Regions from separate parts of the Bacterioplanoides pacificum genome, predicted to be linked through region 3. Evidence: predicted binding sites of a transcription regulator. Region 3 holds the regulator's gene; each other region holds the start of a gene.
What was found. Region 3 encodes FliA, which starts transcription of late flagellar genes. Its sites were predicted from a motif close to CTAAAGTTNNNNNNNNNNCNGCCGATA; they were not measured.
Positions count from the first base shown of each region.

Region 1: the regulator FliA is predicted to act here: its motif matches at 1,771-1,797, upstream of ACFOMG_RS01940 (flagellin N-terminal helical domain-containing protein).
Region 2: the regulator FliA is predicted to act here: its motif matches at 1,525-1,551, upstream of ACFOMG_RS02170 (flagellar protein MotY).

Region 1 is NZ_JBHRYB010000001.1:421,650-424,934, forward strand. Features, by position in the region: gene ACFOMG_RS01935 (TonB-dependent receptor family protein) at 1-1,260, shown strand, start outside; gene ACFOMG_RS01940 (flagellin N-terminal helical domain-containing protein) at 1,873-3,285, shown strand, end outside.
Region 2 is NZ_JBHRYB010000001.1:475,556-478,840, forward strand. Features, by position in the region: gene rnt (ribonuclease T) at 1-408, opposite strand, end outside; gene pyrC (dihydroorotase) at 418-1,455, opposite strand; gene ACFOMG_RS02170 (flagellar protein MotY) at 1,605-2,525, shown strand; gene ACFOMG_RS02175 (argininosuccinate synthase) at 2,634-3,285, shown strand, end outside.
Region 3 is NZ_JBHRYB010000015.1:112,420-115,704, forward strand. Features, by position in the region: gene flhF (flagellar biosynthesis protein FlhF) at 1-156, shown strand, start outside; gene ACFOMG_RS15440 (MinD/ParA family protein) at 163-981, shown strand; gene ACFOMG_RS15445 (RNA polymerase sigma factor FliA) at 985-1,716, shown strand; gene cheY (chemotaxis response regulator CheY) at 1,917-2,291, shown strand; gene ACFOMG_RS15455 (protein phosphatase CheZ) at 2,307-3,092, shown strand; gene ACFOMG_RS15460 (chemotaxis protein CheA) at 3,105-3,285, shown strand, end outside.

The sequences.
Region 1 (3,285 bases), on a different contig from region 3:
TTTGCCGGTGGTAAAACCCTGCAGGAAGTATTGCTGGATCCAACCGGCGTGAATGCCGACTTCTACCAGGTGATCAGTGGCAATCAGGCGTCGGTGAATAACGATGAACAACTGCTGATCGGCAGTAATGACCGTACCTACGTATCTCAGGGAATTCAGACCCGCTTCAACAGTGATATTGAGCTGGCCGGCCTGATCAATCAGCTGGAAGTCGGTCTGCGTTATCATCAGGACTCGGTTGAGCGTGACCAGTCGGAACAGAACTATGCCATGCTGGCCGGCGGCGAGCTGCAGGCTGTTGCGGGTACTCTGTTTACCACGACCCTCAACGAAGACGAAGCCAAAGCGCTGGCGCTCTACATCAAAGATGATATTCAGCTCGACACGACCCGGATCACCCTGGGACTGCGCCATGAAACGATCGAATCCGAGCGCATTAATTATAATCCTAACACCGGTGTGAAGCTTAATAAGCAGGAAATGACACAAACCGTTACCTTGCCGGGTATTGGTGTTTTTACCCAGCTGAACGCTGAGTTTGGTGTGCTGGCCGGGGTTCACAAAGGGTTTACTGCAGCAACACCGGGTGGCAGTGGCGACGTTCAACCGGAAGAAAGCACCAATTACGAAGTGGGTGGGCGCTATTTTTCTGCGTCTGGCAATCAGGCGGAAGTGATTGTGTTCCTCAATGACTATACCCAGTTCAGCGGCACCTGTTCGTTCCAGAATGGCTGCAGCAACGACCAGGTTGGTAATCAGGCAAATGCGGGCAGCGCTCAGGTAGCAGGGCTGGAAGCCAGCTGGAAAAGTGAACATCAGATTGCCAATGTAACGCTGCCCCTGGCGTTAACTTATACCTTCAGCCAGGGTGAATTTGGTGAAGCTTTTGAAGACACCAGTGGTGCCTTTGGTGAAAAAGGCCTACAGATCGAACAGGGTTATGAAATCGGCTACCTGCCGGAGCACCGTCTGAATATTCAGACCGGTATCCGTCATGATGCCTGGCGTATCAATTTGTCGGCGCTGTATCAGAGCGAAATGCGTAACGTGCCAGGAAAAGGTGCCATTGCTGAGGCCGATCGGATTGATGCCCACACGGTATTTGATGTGTCGTCGGCGTATCATGTCAGCCAGCAACTGCAGTTCTACGGCACGGTAGATAACCTGCTGGATGAACAATATGTCGTTTCAGCCAAACCCTACGGTTTCCGTCCGGGCAAGCCACGGTCGCTGAATGTCGGGGTTAAGCTGAAATTCTGACAGGCAACCAGCCTGAGCGGCCCAACGATAAGCCCCGCCAGTGAGCGGGGCTTTTTGTTTGTATCAGTTATTCTAGCTCCCACGCTCTGCGTGGTAGATATGTTCTAGCTCCCACGCTCTGCGTGGTAGCCAGACGTTCAGATATGACTACCACGCAGAGCGTGGGAGCCAGACGTTCAGACATGACTACCACGCAGAGCGTGGGAGCCAGATGTTCAGACATGACTACCACGCGGAGCGTGGGAGCCAGACGCAGATATGACTACCACGCAGAGCGTGGGAGCCAGACGTTCAGATATGACTACCACGCAGAGCGTGGGAGCCAGACGTTCAGACATGACTACCACGCAGAGCGTGGGAGCCAGACGTTCAGACATGACTACCACGCAGAGCGTGGGAGCCAGACGCTGTGCTTCAAGCTTAAGTGAACAGCATTGCGCCAGTGAGCGGCGCTTTTTGTTTGTATTGGTTAGTAGTTATAAAAAACAATAAGAAAAGTCTAAAAAGGTATAAAAGAAATTCTGAGGCGTGCCGTTACAAAGGATGTAACGAACTAAGTTGAGCCCCGCATCGTGGGCAATAGCCACCACCGGTGGCAAAGGAGACGAAGCTATGCCTCAAATTATTAACACCAACATTGCCTCGATTAACGCCCAGCGTAACCTGGACAAATCGCAGTCTGCGAACCAAACCGCACTGCAACGTTTGTCGTCTGGTCTGCGTATCAACAGCGCAAAAGACGATGCGGCGGGTCTGGCAATTTCGACACGTTTCACTTCTCAGATCAAAGGCCTGAACGTGGCTGTGCGTAACGCCGGTGACGGTATCGCGCTGGCACAAACTGCCGAAGGTGCTCTGGGTTCCATTAATGAAAACCTGCAGCGTATCCGTGAGCTGTCGGTACAGTCCGCTAACGCAACCAACTCTGATGTTGACCGCGATGCACTGCAGGCTGAGGTTGATCAGCTGGTGGCTGAGATCTCCCGTACCGCAGAAGAAACTGACTTCAACGGCCGTAAGCTGTTAGACGGTTCTTTCTCTGCTACTTTCCAGATCGGTGCCAACGCCGGTCAGACGCTGGATGTTTCCATTGCTGAGCTGACTGCAGACAAACTGGGTTCTTCTTCCCAGGCCGGTGTGTCAGCACAGGGCACCAGCGAAAAATTAAGCAACGGCGATTTAGTGATTAACGGCGAAGGCATTCGTGCTTCGGTTGCCGGCGATGACGAGCTGTCGTTCACCGATAAAGAAAAAAGCGCCATCGCTAAAGTGGCTGCAATAAATGACGTGGCCGATGTTACCGGCGTTACCGCAACGGTTGATGCAAACGTGGTCGTTGGTGCGGATATGGACTCTGCAGGAGATGCCAGTGGTGGTACCACGGTTACACTGAATGGCGTTGCCATTGAAATTCAGGGTACCGATAACACCAGTGAAGCAGCCAAAGCCGGTACCCGGGGCTCTGTAATTGCAGCGATTAACGCCAAAGCGGAACAGACCGGTGTCACGGCCTCTGACGGTGGTAAAGACGGCGGTGTTATTTTGACCGCAGCGGATGGTCGTAATATCACCATTGATGGTGCAGCTACTAATCTGGCCGATTATGGCCTGGCTGATGCCGATACCGGTGTTAATACAGCAGAGACTCATTATGCCGGTTTCACTCTGACCGCTCAGAATGCCAATACGGACATTGTGATTAGCGGTGGTAACGATACTGGTAACGGTAATATCGAAAACTCCGGTCTGGCGGCAGGTACGTATTCAGCGCAGACAGCGTCCAGCAGTACCACCAAGCAAGAAGTCGGTGGCACAGCAGGTGTTACTACAGTATCAACCACTGCACAAACGGATGTATTGGCTGAAGCTGAAGCAACGGCCGCTGGAATTACAATTGATGTGACTGTGACTGGTGCGGCTACCCAAGCGGATCTGCAGGCAGCATTTGATGCAGCAGGCTATGATGACATTACGGTTGGCGGTAACACGCAAGAGGATGTGGCGATTGCCGCTAATGCGGCGAAA
Region 2 (3,285 bases), on a different contig from region 3:
ACGATCCACGGCGGCACGCAGGAAACCGTGGTCGAAATGGGCATTATGACCCACCAGTACCGCCCGGTTGCAGCCGTATTGTTTTATCTCACGGCGAATGGTCTGAAACATCTCGGTTAATACGTCGATTTCAAATTCCGCATCACGCTCCGGATCAAACGGATCAATGCCGGTGAAATCGAGTGCTTCCTGCTCCAGGTTGGCGCCATCAAACGGATGAATATTGGCCGACAGGGTTTCGTGTGGGTGCAGGTAACCGTCGTCATCCATGCGCAGAGTGACCATGGCAATTTCCAGCAGGGCATCGGTACGGGCGTTAAAACCGCCGGTTTCGACATCCACCACCACAGGTAAAAACCCGCGGAAGCGCTGTGCCATTAATGACTTTTCCTGTTTTTCGTCGCTCATCGGAGATCCTTAGTAGTCCAGTTTCCAGCGCAGGGTTTCGCCGGCCCGCAGCGGTACAATAATGTCGCTGCCAAACGGCATTTCCTGAGGGGCCTGCCAGTCTTGTTTGATCAGGGTGATTTCATCGCTGTTGCGTGGCAGACCATAAAAATCGGGGCCGTGGTGGCTGGCAAATCCTTCCAGCTTGTCGAGTGCGCCCAGATCGTCAAAAATTTCTGCGTATAATTCGATAGCGGCATAAGCGCTGTAGCACCCGGCGCAACCACAGGCACTTTCTTTGGCGCCTTTGGCATGCGGGGCTGAATCGGTACCGAGGAAAAATTTGGCGCTGCCACTGACAACCGCATCCTGCAATGCCTGCTGATGGGTGTTGCGTTTCAGTACCGGCAAACAATAGAAATGTGGTTTGATGCCGCCAACCAGCATATGGTTGCGATTATAGGCCAGATGCTGAACGGTAATTGTGGCGGCGACATTGGCGCCCTGGCTGCTGACAAAATCGGCGGCGTCTTTGGTGGTAATGTGCTCCACCACCATGTTCAGATCCGGATGGCGCGCGGCCAGCGGCACCAGAATTTCGTCAAGAAAGCGCTTTTCGCGATCAAAAATATCGATGTCGGAATGGGTAACTTCACCGTGTACCAGCAGTTTGATGTCGTTTTCAGCCAGCACTGCGGCCAGTTCATCCAGTTTGCCCAGGTCGGTCACGCCGGAGTCGGAATTGGTTGTGGCACCGGCCGGATACAGCTTTACGGCGACAATATGACCGGCCTGTTTGGCCTCACGGATCATTTCCGGGGTGGTGTTATCGGTCAGGTAGAGCACCATCAGTGGATTGAAGTTCAGCCCCTGTGGCACTTTCGACAAAATGCGGCTGCGGTATTCCAGCGCCTGTTCAGCATTCATCACCGGCGGCTGCAGGTTTGGCATAATGATCGCCCGCCCCATTACCCGGGCTGTGGCCGGCACGGTATGTTGCAGTACAGCGCCGTCGCGCAGGTGCAGATGCCAGTCGTCAGGACGGGTAATGGTGATGCGCTCAGTCATAGGGGCAAACCTCAGCTAATCTTGAAGGATGGATTTGGCGCGCATTGTACCGAAAAACAGCGGCTTTTTCTTAATTATCTCGGCGGCCTGCCGATAACCCCAACAGGCCCTGTATCCGGGTCTGATGACGTATCGAACACGGTTGGATTATGCCCCGATTAACTGCTCTGCTATTGCTGATGATGCTGACGCCGATAACCCAGGCGGCGGAACCGTTATTGTTCCGCGCTGGCCTGGACAATACCGAATGGCTGCTGAGCGGCTCGGTATTTGAGTGCCGTTTTGCCCAAACGGTGCCGGATTACGGCAGTGCCGTGTTTTACCACCGGGCCGGGGAAGACGTGCATTTTCAGCTGGAAACCAGCCGCAACCTGATGGATTACAGTAACGCGAGGGTCAGTATTCTGCCGCCGGACTGGCAACCGAGTGTTAAGACTGAATTCCTGGGAACGGCCCGTATCGTGAAAGATACTCCTAACCTGACACTCGATCATGAACGTACCAATCGCTTTTTACACGCCCTGATGGAAGGTAAGTGGCCAACCATCAGCCATAAAACCTACTATGATCCGCAGCGTTATATCCGTGTACAGGTGGCGGCGTTCGCCTTCGATGACTTCTATCAGGATTACCTGCAGTGTGTAAAACAGCTGCTACCGGTTAATTTTGATCAGGTGGCGCGTTCCAAGGTGTTTTTTGCCGCCGGTGAAAACGCCATCGATCGAAAAGACAGTAAAATACTGGATACCATTATTTTTTATATTCAGCATGACCCTCGGGTGTTTGCGGTGTATCTGGATGGTCATTCAGATAATCAGGGGCGGCGTTATGATCAGCGCCAGATGTCCAAAGCCCGGGTTGAAGATGTTGAGCGTTATTTTATTAAACAGGGCATCAACCCGGATATGATCACTACCCGGTTTCACGGTGGTCGTTATCCGGTGGCCAGCAACAACACGGCGAAAGGCCGGGCGGCAAACCGCCGGGTAACCATCCGGCTGGAGCAGCGTGACGATGTGCCGATTCCGCCGGAGTTATTGTTTCAGTTACCGCCGCGCAACGACCGCTGACCGCGTCGCCCTTGGCGTGGCACAGTACAACCAGTACAATATGCTCCCTAAATTTTTCTGTTGCCCGGTATGTCTCGCATTCCGGGCCTAATCGTCCTGGAGAATTCCATGTCAGACATCAAAAAAGTGGTGTTGGCCTATTCCGGTGGTCTGGATACCTCGGTCATCGCCAAATGGCTGCAAACTGAATACAACTGTGAAGTGGTGACCTTTACCGCTGACCTGGGTCAGGGTGAAGAAGTTGAACCAGCGCGCGCCAAAGCCGAAGCACTGGGTATTAAAGAGATTTATATCGACGACCTGCGTGAAGAGTTTGCCCGTGACTTCGTTTTCCCGATGTTCCGTGCCAACACCATTTACGAAGGTGAATACCTGCTGGGTACGTCCATTGCCCGTCCGCTGATTTCCAAACGACTGATCGAAATTGCCAATGAAACCGGCGCCGATGCCATTGCTCACGGTGCAACCGGTAAAGGTAACGATCAGGTGCGTTTCGAACTCGGTGCTTACGCACTGAAACCCGGCGTTAAAGTGATTGCGCCGTGGCGTGAGTGGGATCTGAACTCGCGTGAAAAACTGATGGCATATTGTGATGAGCACAACATCAAAGTTGAAAACAAAGCGGGTAAAAAGTCTCCGTATTCAATGGATGCCAACCTGTTGCACATCTCCTACGAAGGTGACCTGATCGAAGATCCATGGGCGGAGCCGGAAGAAGATATGTGGCTGTGGTCTGTATCGCCGGAAAATGCCCCGGATG
Region 3 (3,285 bases):
ACTGATGGGCCGCATATACCGGATGATGTGCATTATCCGGATGCCGCTAAACTGGTGCAGCTGGCTGAACAAATGGCAAGAATGGCACGTACCCGCTGGCAGGCAGCGGATGCGATGCATCTGGCCACTCAATCCCGTTTCCAACAAGGAGCATAATCGAGAATGTCTAGGCATCCCGTACAAGTAATCGCTGTCACCGGTGGTAAAGGTGGTGTTGGCAAAAGTAATGTATCGGTGAACCTGGCAATTGCACTGGCCGAAATGGGCCGGCGCGTCGTCGTATTGGATGCCGATCTGGGCCTCGCCAATATCGATGTTCTGTTAGGTATCAGCTCCAATAAAACCATCGAAAATGTACTGCAGGGTGAATGTGACCTGCGCGAAGTGATGGTGCGTGGCCCGGGTGGTATTCGTATTGTTCCGGCGTCCTCAGGAACTCAGAAGTTGTCTCAGCTGAACAGTATGGAGCACGCGGGTCTGATTCAGGCATTCAGTGATATTGGCGATGATGTTGACGTGTTGATTGTTGATACGGCCGCCGGTATTTCCGATACCGTCATGAGTTTTGTGCGGGCTGCTCAGGAGGTTCTGATGGTGGTCACTGATGAACCGACATCAATCACCGATGCGTATGCTCAGATTAAATTGCTGAATCGTGATTACGGTGTATTCCGTTTCCGTATTATTGCCAACATGGTGCGCTCTCCACAGGAAGGTAACGCGTTATTTGGTAAGCTGACCAAGGTAACCGACCGTTTTCTCGATGTAGCGATGCAATATGTCGGCGCTATTCCTCAGGATGATGCCGTTAAACGGGCGGTGCAGCGGCAAAAAGCCGTTGTGGATGCGTACCCGCGCTCGAAGGCTGCGACGGCTTTCCGGGCGCTGGCTAAAAAAGTGGATTCCTGGCCGTTGCCATCGACTCCTCGCGGTCATCTGGAGTTTTTTGTTGACCGCCTGGTACAGGAAACCGGGGCTTGATTTGTGGTAGCTGGAAGTTGTCTGGTGTATACCGAAGTTCAGAATAATAACGCGGACGAGCTGGTGCGCCAGCACGCTCCCTTAGTGAAGCGCATCGCTCATCATATGTTGGGGCGTTTGCCTGAGAGTGTGCAGCTGGAAGACCTGGTTCAGGCGGGTATGATTGGCCTGCTGGAAGCATCGCGTAAGTATGATGGGGGCAAAGGTGCCAGTTTTGAGACTTATGCCGGTATTCGTATCCGTGGCTCGATGCTGGACGAAATTCGTCGTGGAGACTGGGCGCCACGTTCTGTGCATCGCAACAGCCGGCGCATCTCCGAAGCGATTAAGCAGGTTGAAAGTATCAAAGGGCGGGATGCTGAAGACGGTGAGGTGGCGGAACATCTGGGCATCTCACAGCAGGAATATCACGCTATTCTGCAGGACAGTGCCGGTTGCCGTTTATTCAGCTATGAAGAAGTGCTGGAAAAAAATGACGCTGGCGCTGATGTGTTTGCCGGAGAAAATCCGAATCCGCTGGAAGGCATCGAGCGAGGGGCTTTCCAGCAACACCTGGCTGAAGCGATTAAGGGCCTGCCTGAGCGAGAGCAGCTGGTGCTGGCGTTATATTATGACGAAGAACTGAACCTGAAAGAGATCGGGGCCGTGCTTGGGGTAAGTGAGAGTCGTGTGAGTCAGTTACACAGCCAGGCTGCTGCCCGTCTGCGTGCCCGGTTATCCGATTGGCTTAACTGATTTTCTACTTTGTTTCACTTCTCTAACTCCCTGATTTTGAAGGAAACCTGAGTAATGTCGGGTTCCTGATAAATTATTTCCCGATATCCGCTATTGCCACAATCTCTTTCTGGATAAAGCGATAACAGGGTCTACACTAATTCTTAGTAACGACTTGGAATATACAAAGTCGACTAGTGGAGGTCGTTTTGGACAAAAATATGAAGATTCTCATCGTTGATGATTTTTCTACGATGAGGCGTATTGTCAAAAATTTACTGCGTGATCTGGGGTTTACCAACACCGCGGAAGCGGATGATGGCACCACGGCGCTCCCGATGTTGCAAAACGGTGACTTTGATTTTCTGGTAACCGACTGGAACATGCCGGGAATGACGGGCCTGGATCTGTTGAAAAAAGTGCGCGCAGATGAGCGCCTTAAAACCCTGCCGGTACTGATGGTAACGGCAGAAGCCAAACGCGACCAAATCGTAGCGGCAGCCCAGGCTGGCGTGAATGGTTATGTTGTGAAGCCTTTTACTGCGGCCGTTCTGAAAGAAAAAATTGATAAAATTTTTGAACGCGTCGAAGGCTGACGGGAAGGCGAACCGATGGCAGACATCAAATCAAATACGGATGACGCTGCAGTAGGCTCGGAAATCAAATCGCTGGCAGAAAATATGCTGCTACAGCTGGAAAGTGGCGATTTGGGGAAAGCCGTTGCGTTAGTAAACGACCTGAATCAACTGCGGGATCAAACGCTTTATAACGAAATTGGCCGACTGACGCGGGCGCTGCATGAATCCATCAAAAATCTGAGAATTGACTCTGTGGGAGCAGGCTCAGAAATTGAACATGCAACCGACAAGCTGGCCTATGTTGTTGAAATGACGGATAAGTCGGCCAATCGCACTATGGATCTGGTCGATGCCAGTCTGCCGTTGGCGTCTGATATCAACAGTCGGGCAGAGGAGTTGTCACACCAGTGGCAGCGTTTTCTCAATAAAGAACTGAAGCCGGATGAATTCCGGGCTTTATCGAAATCCATTAATTCGTTTCTGAAAGACAGCGCATTACAGTCTCATAAACTGCAGGGACAGCTATCCGACATCATGCTGGCGCAGGACTTTCAGGACCTTACCGGACAAGTCATTCATAAAGTGGCAGAGCTGGTAAGGGATGTGGAGATCCGTCTGGTAAATCTGGTGGCTATGGCCGGCCATGTTGATTCCATTACGGGGATTACCCATTCAGATTTAGACACTGCAACAGAACAATCAGCAGATCAGGAGGGAGCGGATATTGCTGCCGAAGGCCCGCAGATTAATAAAAGCAGTGATGATGTAGTGAGTAGTCAGGATGATGTTGATGATTTGTTATCCAGTCTTGGCTTTTAAAGGAGCTAACGGATGAGTTTCGATGCAGATGAAGAAATACTCCAGGACTTTCTGGTTGAGGCCGGAGAAATTCTGGAATTGCTCTCCGAGCAGCTCGTCGATCTTGAGCAACGCCCCGATGATAATGATTTACTGAATGCAATTTTCCGGGGATTCCACACCGTTAAAGGCGGCGCTGGCTTTCTGCAGCTTA